3 regions of the Caballeronia sp. LZ008 genome follow, and region 2 is predicted to be linked to each of the others. Evidence: predicted binding sites of a transcription regulator. Region 2 holds the regulator's gene; each other region holds the start of a gene.

Region 1 (3,276 bases), 740 kb from region 2:
CGTAGAAGCGCTGCGGCGTGATGATGTGCAGGTCTTCCTTCGCGCGCGTCATCGCGACGTATAACAGCCGCCGTTCCTCGTCGAGTTCTTCGTCGCTGCCCGTGCCGAGATCGGACGGAATGCAGCCGTCGACGCCGTTCAGCACGAACACGTTGCGCCATTCCTGGCCCTTCGCCGAATGGATCGTCGAGAGAATCAGATAGTCTTCGTCGAGCAGCGGCACGCCGGATTCGTCGCTGGTCGCGTCGGGCGGATCGAGCGTCAGTTCGGTGAGAAAGCGCTCGCGCGTGGGATACGTCGCCGCGATGCTTTCCATCTGCAACACGTCGCCGATGCGGATCGCCGCGTCCTCGTGATTGCGTTCCAGATGCGGCTCGTACCAACGCCGGATCATTTCGAACTCGGCGGGCCAGCCGGAGTCGCGGCCGCAGAGCTTCGCCATCAGGCCGACGAAACGCGGCCAGTCCTCCGACGCGCGCGCGGGCGCCTGAAACGCGGCGATCGCATTCGACGCCACCGCGTCCGGCGCGCTCACGCTGTCGAGCAGGCGCCCGGCGATCGCCGGTCCGACGCCCGGCAACAACTGCGCGACGCGAAAGCCCGCGACGCGATCGCGCGGATTCTCGGCCCAGCGCAACACCGCGAGCACGTCCTTGACATGAACGGAATCGAGAAACTTCAGTCCGCCGAACTTCACGAACGGAATGTTCCGGCGCGTCAATTCGATTTCGAGCGCCGCGCTGTGATGCGCGGCACGAAACAGCACCGCCTGCGCCTTGAGCTTCATGCCGCCTTCGCGCGCTTCGAGCACTTTTTCGACGACATAGCGCGCCTGATCGGCTTCATCGGCGACGGCAACGACGCGCGGCTTTTGCGCCGATGCCTTGTCGGTCCACAGATTCTTCGTGTAGCGCTCGGTCGCGAGGCCGATCACCGCGTTCGACGCTTCGAGAATCGGCAAGGTCGAACGATAGTTGCGGTCGAGCGTGACGGTCGCGGCGGGCGGATCGAAGTGGCCGGGAAAATCGAGGATGTTGCGCACCGTCGCGCCGCGAAACGAGTAGATGGATTGCGCATCGTCGCCGACGACGGTAAGGCCGCGCCCGTCCGGTTTCATCGCGAGAAGAATGGATGCCTGCAGACGGTTCGTGTCCTGATATTCGTCGACGAGAACGTGATCGAAGCGGCTCGCGAGATCGGCGGCAATCGACGGCTCCGCCGCGAGATGCGACCAGTAGAGCAGCAGATCGTCGTAATCGAGCACGCTTTGCGCCTGTTTCGCGCTGACGTACGCGGCGAAGAGGCGCTTCAGGTCCGCTTCCCACTCGCGGCACCACGGATACGACTGATCGAGCACGGTCGCCAGGGACGCGCCGGTGTTGACGACGCGCGAGTAGATCGCGAAGCACGTCGATTTGGCGGGAAAGCGCTTTTCCTTCGACGACAAACCGAGCTCGTGCCGCACGAGGTTCATGAGATCGGCCGAATCCTCGCGATCGTTGATGGTGAACGACGGCGCGAGCCCGACGAGATCGGCGTAATCGCGCAACAGCCGCGCGCCGACGCTATGGAACGTACCCGACCACGACAAACCCTGCGCGATTGCGCTTCTCGTGCCGAGCGCGTTCATTGCGATGCGCGACACCCGCCGCGTCATTTCGAGCGCCGCGCGGCGCGAAAACGTGAGCAGCAGGATGCGATGCGGATCCGCGCCTTTCACCAGCAGATGCGCGACGCGATGCGCGAGCGTGTTGGTCTTGCCCGATCCCGCGCCCGCGATGACGAGCAGCGGCCCGCCCGCGCGCCCCGGTTCGTCGACGCCGAATTCGACGGCCTGACGCTGCGCCTCGTTGAGCTTCGCCAGATAGTCGGCGACCTGTTTCGTGGTGGATTCGTCGGCGGTGTCGGGGAGCGTGAGCACGGGAGAAAGGCGGCGGGAAATGAGTGACGCACACTGTATATCCATACAACCCGCACGCGCAAGCCTTTGGCTCGACAAGGGTTTTGGCCCCAAATGCAACGAGCCCGGCTCGCACGGAACCGGGCTCGCATCGCTGCAAAAGATTTGCGTCAGTCGGCCTTCTTCGCGTTCTTGAGCTTCGCTTCGGCGGCGGCTTCATTGGCGTCCGATTGCGCCTCGGTCTTTTTCTTGTCGGCCTTGGCTTGCGCGACGGCCGCCTTCTTGTCGGCCTTGCTCTGTTCCTTCGCGGCCTTTTGATCGGCGGCAGTCGGCGTATCCGACGCCGTTTGTGCGAACGATGCCACGCTCGCGCTCGCGAACGTCCCCGCGATCAGCGCGGCCAGCAGTGCATGAGTTTTTCGATTCATGGTCTTCTCCCTTGTTCGATGCCGCGAGCCGCGCCAAACGCGAGCTCGCGGCGATTCCCGGTTCCCCCGCTTAATGCTGCAAGCCGGTGTCCTTCGGTGCGTTCGGCTCGGTCGCGTTCAATTCGGCCTTGGCGGCGTCCTTGTCCGCCTTGCGATTGATCTTCGCGTTCTTCACCTCTTCCTTGTACTGCGCCTTGGCCTGCTCGGTTTGCGCCTTCAATTCGGCCTTCGACGCCTTCTTCGACGCGCTGTATTCGGCGTTCGCCTTCGCATTGGCATTGCGGCGCTCGACGAGCGGATCGGTCGGCGCGGGCGCGACGAGGTTCTGCGGCGGCGGCGTCATCGGCTGTTGGGCTTGCATCGGCTGCACTTGCGCTTGCGTTTGAGTCTGCACCGGTGCGGACTGGGTCGCGGTTTGCGCATAAGCGCCCGAAGCGGCGAAAGTGGCGATGGCGGAGCCGATAAAAAGGATTCGTGCGCGAGTCATGAGCTAGTCCTCTCTTTAGTTGGCGTCGGCGGCGCTCTTACGACGATGAAACGAGCGATCCGCGCGACTTTTGTCGATTGGAAAGATGACCGAAGCTGCATCGATCAAATGGTCGGACCGGCGGTCAATCGGGCAAGTTCGCGAAAATCAGTCACTGTTACCGACGGTTTCATCTGGCTACATTTGCCAACGAGCGCGCCTGCGTGGGGATTACCGGTCCTCACGATCCCTGAGCACGGCGCATGCCCGGCCACATCGTCGGTATCTCGCTCTTCCCAGCAGCCGCAGAGCGGGTTTCATCCGTTGAAGCTCGACGCGCAAGTTGCGACCACGGGCGAAAAACAGACGGTGGGCCGCATAACAGCAGGTAACGGCCCCGACGCTAACAAGACAATCAACAGGGCAACGATGTGACAATCGGTGACAGTTCATGGCACCGATATTGAACTATCGCACGGTAC
Region 2 (3,276 bases):
CGCCGAAGGTGTCGTCGATGGTATAGAGCTTCAGCTTCGGAAACTGCTTCGTCAGATCGGCGGGCACCTTGTCCGAACGCGGCCGATAGAAATTGCGCGCGGCGATCTGCTGCCCTTCGTCGCTATACAGATACTTGAGATACGCTTCGGCGAGCTTGCGCGTGCCGTGTTTGTCGACGACCTTGTCGACCACCGCGACCGGCGGCTCCGCCAGAATGCTCACGGACGGCACGACGATCTCGAACTTGTCCGGACCGAATTCCTTCAGCGACAGGAACGCCTCGTTTTCCCACGCGATGAGCACGTCGCCCTGGCCGCGCTGCACGAAGCTCGTCGTCGCGCCGCGCGCGCCGGAATCCAGCACGCCGGCGTTCTTGTAGAGCTTCGTCACGAACTCCTTGGCGGTCTGCTCGTTGCCGCCCGGCTTGTGCTGCGCGTACGCCCACGCCGCGAGATAGTTCCAGCGCGCGCCGCCCGATGTCTTCGGATTCGGCGTGACGATCGACACGCCCGGCTTCGTCAGATCGTCCCAGTCCTTGATGTGCTTCGGATTGCCCTTGCGCACGAGAAACACGATCGTCGACGTGTACGGCGATGCGTTGTCCGGCAGGCGCTTCTGCCAGTCCGCGCCGACGAGTCCCTTGCCCGCGAGCGCGTCGATGTCATAAGCGAGCGCGAGCGTAACGACGTCCGCCTGCAGTCCGTCGATGACCGCGCGCGCCTGGCCGCCCGACCCGCCATGCGACTGCTTGAAGGTTACGGTCTCGCCCGTCTCCGCCTTCCACTTTTTCGCGAAAGCCTGATTGAAGTCCTGATACAGCTCGCGGGTCGGGTCGTAGGAAACGTTCAGAAACGACGTATCCGCCTGCGCCGGCGCCGTCATGATCAAACCCGCCGCGCCGAGCGTCGCCGCAGCAAGAAGCCGTCGCAATCCCGTGTTGATGCTTTGCATTCCCCGTTCTCCGTCTTATCGAATTGACGGAATCAGTCTAACGAGGCCTCTATATGATTGAAAATAATCGTTATTCACTTTTTTATACGTAAAACTGCTAAGAACGATATTCCTGGATGGAAGAAGCGCCGGCGGGCGCGATCCGACGGTGCGGAGGCTTCGTGGCCGCGAACTTAAAGTAAAGCTTGAAAAGCGCCAAATACTGTATAAAAATACAGTCACCTGTCCATTCATACAGTGCATCAGGGGCTCGAGCCAGTGACCAAAACATCAAAACTTACCGCGCGGCAGCAGCAGGTGTTCGAACTCATCCAGCGCGCGATCGACCGCACGGGCTTTCCGCCCACGCGCGCCGAGATCGCGGCGGAGCTCGGCTTCAGTTCGGCCAATTCCGCCGAGGAGCACCTCAGGGCGCTGGCCCGCAAGGGCGTCATCGAGCTGGCGGCGGGTTCGTCGCGCGGCATCCGGCTGCTCGGCGATGCATCTCGCATCGATCGGTCCGAGGAGCTGCCGCATCAGTTCACGCTGCCGCATCAGAGCATCATGCAATTGTCTCTGCCGCTCGTCGGCCGGGTCGCGGCGGGGAGTCCTATCCTCGCGCAAGAGCACATCTCGCAGCACTATGCGTGCGACCCCGCGCTCTTTTCCAGCAAGCCGGACTATCTGTTGAAGGTGCGCGGCCTCTCGATGCGCGACGCAGGCATTCTCGACGGCGATCTTCTCGCCGTGCAAAAGCGCAACGAAGCGAAAGACGGACAGATCGTCGTCGCGCGTCTTGGCGACGACGTCACGGTCAAGCGCTGGAAACGGCGCGCGGACGGCGTCGAACTCATCGCCGAAAACCCCGAGTATGAAAACATCTTCGTGCGCGCCGGCAGCGGCGATTTCGCGCTTGAAGGCATTGCCGTCGGGCTGATCCGCTCCGGCGAGTTCTGATGTTGGCCCGCGAACGGGCAAGGCACGAAAGTCGAAGCACATTACTTTCGCACCGAGACACGAAATGTCTCATTGACATCGCAAGATAGCCTCACCAACCGCTTTCGACACCTGATTCAGGCGTCTCACAACACAACAAGCATGACGGCCACCGCGCGCGGTGCGCCGCGGTGCGTCCTATCGTCTGGAGAGTCATCATGGAACGTTTTGCCCGTCTGCTGCCCTTCCGTCAATTCGGCCGCCTGCGCCATCTGCGCACGCTGATCGCCTGCGGCATGCCGCGCGCCGAAGCCACGCCCGATCTCTTCAACGAAATGCCCGCGTTGCCGTCCCGTCAGCCGGCCTTCGCTCGCGTTTCCCTCAACAGCACGGTGCACGCCGAGGCCGAGCAGCGCGCGCCAGTGCGCGTGTATCGCGGGCAATCGCGCGTGATTCTGGTGGGCAAGATCGACGAGGTTTCGCGCATGATCGACCGCTGCATCGCCGAGGAAAATGCCGGGCTGGCCGGCGGAATCCTCGCCTGAATGGAACGCCATCGCACGCACGACGTGAATTCACGGGATTTAACCGGCGCCCGCGCGGTCAATCGGTAATTCACGTTTTGCAAGAGGCTTGGCCCAAGCATGTCCCGCACTACCCGTTCTATTGTCGTTACGCTCGTCGTCCTGGTTATCGTCGCGGCGCTCGGTTTCGTTTACGCATCGCCTTACATCGCACTCGATCGCGTGAAGCGCGCGGCCGATGCGCGCGACGCGCAAACCGTCAACGAATACGTCGATTTTCCGGCGCTGCGCGCGAGCCTCAAGGACCAGATCGCGGCGCTGCTCACGCGTCGCGTGGATATTCAAAAGAGCGGGAATCCGCTTGCGATCATCGGTGCAATGATCGGCGCGGCGCTCGTCGGTCCGCTGGTGGATTCGTATGCCACACCGGACGGCGTCGCGGCGATTCTGAACGGCATCCCGCCGCGCGGCGATCCGGGCGAGCGTCCGCCGCAAGCTGGCGACGGCGCACCAGCGAATGCGGGGAATGCGCCCGCGTCCGGCGTCACGGCCGCACGGCAGCCGCCGAAAGAACCACCGCAGACGACGGCGGGTTATCGAAGCCTGAACACGTTCGTCGTCACGTATCAACACGGCGCCGGCGATGCGCGATACTCCGCGATCTTCCACCGCAACGGGCTCGTGTCGTGGAAGCTCGTCGCGGTCGATCTCAACGGTTGACGCGTCAAGCGTCGCGGTTCACGCTTCGCACCGCATCACGCCCCGGCTTCGGCCTTGACGGGCTTCGCCGCGTACGCCGCTTCGTCTTCCGCTTCGGCCGATTCACCGGCCTGACAGACGGCAACCAGGATGCTGCACTTCACGCGATCCAGCAGCGGCGTGTTG
Region 3 (3,276 bases), on a different contig from region 2:
CGGACGCCATGCCGAAACCATCGGCGTCCAGTCCGTCCTTCGCGGCCTCGATGAGCCGGCGATCGTCCGCAAGACCCAGGTAGTTGTTCGCGCAGAAGTTCAGCACCGCCGCGCCGTTCGCGAGCCGAATGTCCGACGACTGCGGACTCGCGATGACGCGCTCCGTCTTGTAGAACCCCGCAGCGCGAATTTCGTCGAGCGTCGAACGCAAATGGGAGAGATATCGGTCTTTCATCGCAATCCTTGTTCTGGGCCTGCCAATGCAATCCGCGCCTCGTGACTCGCGCGCGCCGTCCTTAGCCCTGTTATAGTGCATCCATCGCATCGGACATGTTCGATATTTCGAACGCATTTCCGATATGCCGAACACTTTACGGGATTGGTCGATTCATGGCAAGCACGGGTTCAGAGGGAAAAGCAGGCGATCTCGCGGGCGCAGGCGCAACACCGCCGCGCGTCGGAGAGATCATTCAACGCTTGCGCAGCGAACGGAAGCTGACCCTCGACGATCTGTCGCGCGCGGCCGGCGTGTCGAAGTCGATGCTGTCGGAGATCGAGCGCGACAAGGCAAATCCGACGATCGCCGTCGCGTGGCGACTGACCAATGCGCTCGGCATCAGCCTCGACCAATTGTTCGCGCAGCAAAGGCCCGCCGAAGCGATCCGCGTTTCGGGGCTGCATGAAATACCGACCCTGAGTGGAGACAACGGCGGCTATCAGTTGCGCGTGTGGGGACCGATTGAACTCGCCGGCAAGTTCGAGTGGTACGAACTTACCCTGCAATCGGGCGCCGCGCTCACGTCGAATGCACACGAACCGTTAACGCGCGAGCATCTCACGGTGCTGAACGGTTCCATTGAGGTAGATGCGTCGGGTGCGACGCGTCGTCTGAAGGTGGGGGAAACCGCGCGGTATGCCGCGGACGAGGCGCACGCGATCCGGAATGTCGGGCGCGCGGAGGCCAAGGCGTTGCTCGTCGTCATCCACGGCTGATGCGCTGAGCGTCCGGAACTTTTTGCGCATAAAGTCGGCGCGCCGCCGTGCGCCCGCCAATAAAAACGGGACGCGCATCGAGCACGTCCCGCTCAAAGCGGCGCCGGAGTCGCGGCGCCGGTTGGCCCGTCTTACGGGTTCTTTTTCACGCTGTCCTTCAGATCCTCGCGTGCATCGCCCACGCCTTTTTGGACCTTGCCGGCTGCTTGCTGCATGTCGCCCTTGGCTTCCTGAGCCGTGTCCCCCGTCATTTTGCCGACGCCCTCGTTGATCTTTCCCTTGACCTGCTTGCCAACGCCTTCGGCTTGATCCTTGTTCATGTCAGTTCTCCCGTGGTTTGCAGCGCTGTTGGCCGCGCGGTGCCGTCGAACGAACGCAGAAACTGCCTGCGCGTTCCGCTCAGGAGTTTCCCAAGCACGGTTAAACGATGCGCTTTGTCGGCAGGCGCGCATAGCCGCGCATGTCTGAAACGCACGTAGGCGGAATCGCACATACAGCCGGTTCGACTCGCGCGACGCTATTTTCATTGCAACAAGTACTGTATATTTGTACAGTACAATAAGACCGGCTGGAAGGGGTGGATCATGGAGTCGAATGGTGAAAACCTGAGCAGAAGGCAGTTCGCCCGCGCGGTGCATGACCTCGAGCGCATCACGCGTCAGATCGCGGGGCGTTACATCGATAAAGGAGTGCCGCTGACTTGGCGGCTGTTGCATGCCATCGAGGCGGAGGCCGTCGCGGACCTCGGATTCGCGGGACGACACGAAGCCGCCTTGCGCGAGCTGTTCGCGCGTCCCGATGACTTTCATTTCCCCGAAACCGATGACGTCGTCGACGTTGCATCCTCGGATGCCTTGCCCGCCGTTTTCGCCTTCGCCGTAGACGCCTACGAGCGCGCATCGCGACAGGATCGGCCACGAGCAGTCAGCGCTGCGCATTGACGCATCCCCGCGGCACGCGACTGAACCCGCGTGCCCCGGTTCATGTCATCGCGCAGCGGATCGTTTCACGGCGCGAACTCCGCCGCGATGTCCGCATCCGAACGCGATTCGAGCTTGCCGTCCCGGCACGCAACGCGAAACACCTCGTAGTCCTTTTCCACCTGATCCGCGTAGGCGCGACCGTAGCGCACTAGAACGTCGGCCATTCGATCGCTGTTGCCCAGGTAGCCCGAGATTTCCGGCGCGCATCCGCCGGACTTCGCGTGCGCGCGGGCAAGCGCCCAGCCGCAAAGCACGGCGTACTCGCGAAAGACGTCGTCGCTGAAAGTATCGAGTTCTGCGGAAATTTTCATGTCGCGTAACTGGCGGATGTAGAGCGTGCGCCCGAGCGGTCCCGTCGCCCAGCCGAGAAACGGGTCCGTGGCGGCCTGCATCAGACGTTGTCCGTGAACGACGCGGTGCCCGTCGTGTTTGATATCGTCGGCGTGCTTCGCATGTTTCGTGAATCTCGCGACGACCGACGTCGATGCCTCCTTCATCTGCAGGAAAAGCGGCTTGTCGTGATGATCCGTGAGCAGCAAAATGAGGCAGCGCGTGCCGACGCTGCCCACGCCGACCACCTTGAACGCGACATCCTGCAGGCTGAATTGCGACAGCAATCTCGCGCGCTCCGGCGTAAGCGTCGCGACATAATCGCGCACGAGCGTCGCGAGCGCATCTTCACGACTGGCTTTGAGCGTCATCCAGCCGTCGTTCTTATCGATCAGCGTGCTCTTGCCGTGGATGTGAAACACGGCAGGCGGCGCATCGCGAATGCGCCACGTGTCGCCGGTTCGGTCGGCGAGTTTCGGCAGCATCGTTTCGTGCGTGCGGCGCGAAGCCCGTTCGATGCCGCGCTTGATGCGCCGCCGCGCGTCTTCGCTCTGCACGGCCTGGTACATGCGATCGAAGGTGATGCGCTCGTACCAGAGATCGAGCACGCTCATTTCAGCGTACTCGCGCAGATGCGTCTGATAGCTGCGCGCGGCGACAAACGCGAACTCGTCCGCAGCCAGATCGCCGTGGCCGAGATGCCGGCCGGCGATCGTGAAGCTCGCGACCAACCGTTTCAAATCCCATTCCCACGGACCGGGCGCGGTTTCGTCGAAGTCGTTGAGATCGAAAATGAGCGCGCGCTCCGGCGTTGCGAAGCCGCCAAAGTTGGAAAGATGACAGTCGCCGCAGATCTGAATGGCGATGCCGCTGTCCGGTGTGCCGGCCAGGTCGTGCGCCTGAAGGATCGCGCTGCCGCGATAAAACGTGAACGGCGAAACGAGCATGCGGCCGTAACGCAAGGGAATCA

The links. The regulator LexA, encoded in region 2, represses DNA repair genes until DNA is damaged. The targets are predictions, from matches to a motif close to ACTGTATNNNNATACAGT.
Region 1: a site for LexA is predicted at 1,954-1,971, ahead of QCE49_RS09470 (ATP-dependent helicase). Genes of this name have one in related genera too.
Region 3: a site for LexA is predicted at 1,531-1,548, ahead of QCE49_RS25355 (DUF2471 family protein). Genes of this name have one in related genera too.

Annotation. Positions count from the first base shown of each region.
Region 1 covers NZ_JARUXK010000001.1:2,014,735-2,018,010, forward strand. The annotation lists gene QCE49_RS09470 (ATP-dependent helicase) at 1-1,921, opposite strand, end outside; gene QCE49_RS09475 (hypothetical protein) at 2,071-2,328, opposite strand; gene QCE49_RS09480 (hypothetical protein) at 2,399-2,815, opposite strand; gene QCE49_RS09485 (hypothetical protein) at 2,861-3,229, shown strand.
Region 2 covers NZ_JARUXK010000001.1:1,276,020-1,279,295, reverse strand. The annotation lists gene QCE49_RS06065 (sulfate ABC transporter substrate-binding protein) at 1-952, opposite strand, end outside; gene lexA (transcriptional repressor LexA) at 1,211-1,888, shown strand; gene QCE49_RS06055 (hypothetical protein) at 2,086-2,412, shown strand; gene QCE49_RS06050 (DUF2939 domain-containing protein) at 2,512-3,111, shown strand; gene QCE49_RS06045 (universal stress protein) at 3,147-3,276, opposite strand, start outside.
Region 3 covers NZ_JARUXK010000004.1:138,122-141,397, reverse strand. The annotation lists gene QCE49_RS25370 (glycine C-acetyltransferase) at 1-235, opposite strand, end outside; gene QCE49_RS25365 (helix-turn-helix domain-containing protein) at 391-993, shown strand; gene QCE49_RS25360 (CsbD family protein) at 1,125-1,313, opposite strand; gene QCE49_RS25355 (DUF2471 family protein) at 1,578-1,934, shown strand; gene QCE49_RS25350 (DUF2252 domain-containing protein) at 2,000-3,276, opposite strand, start outside.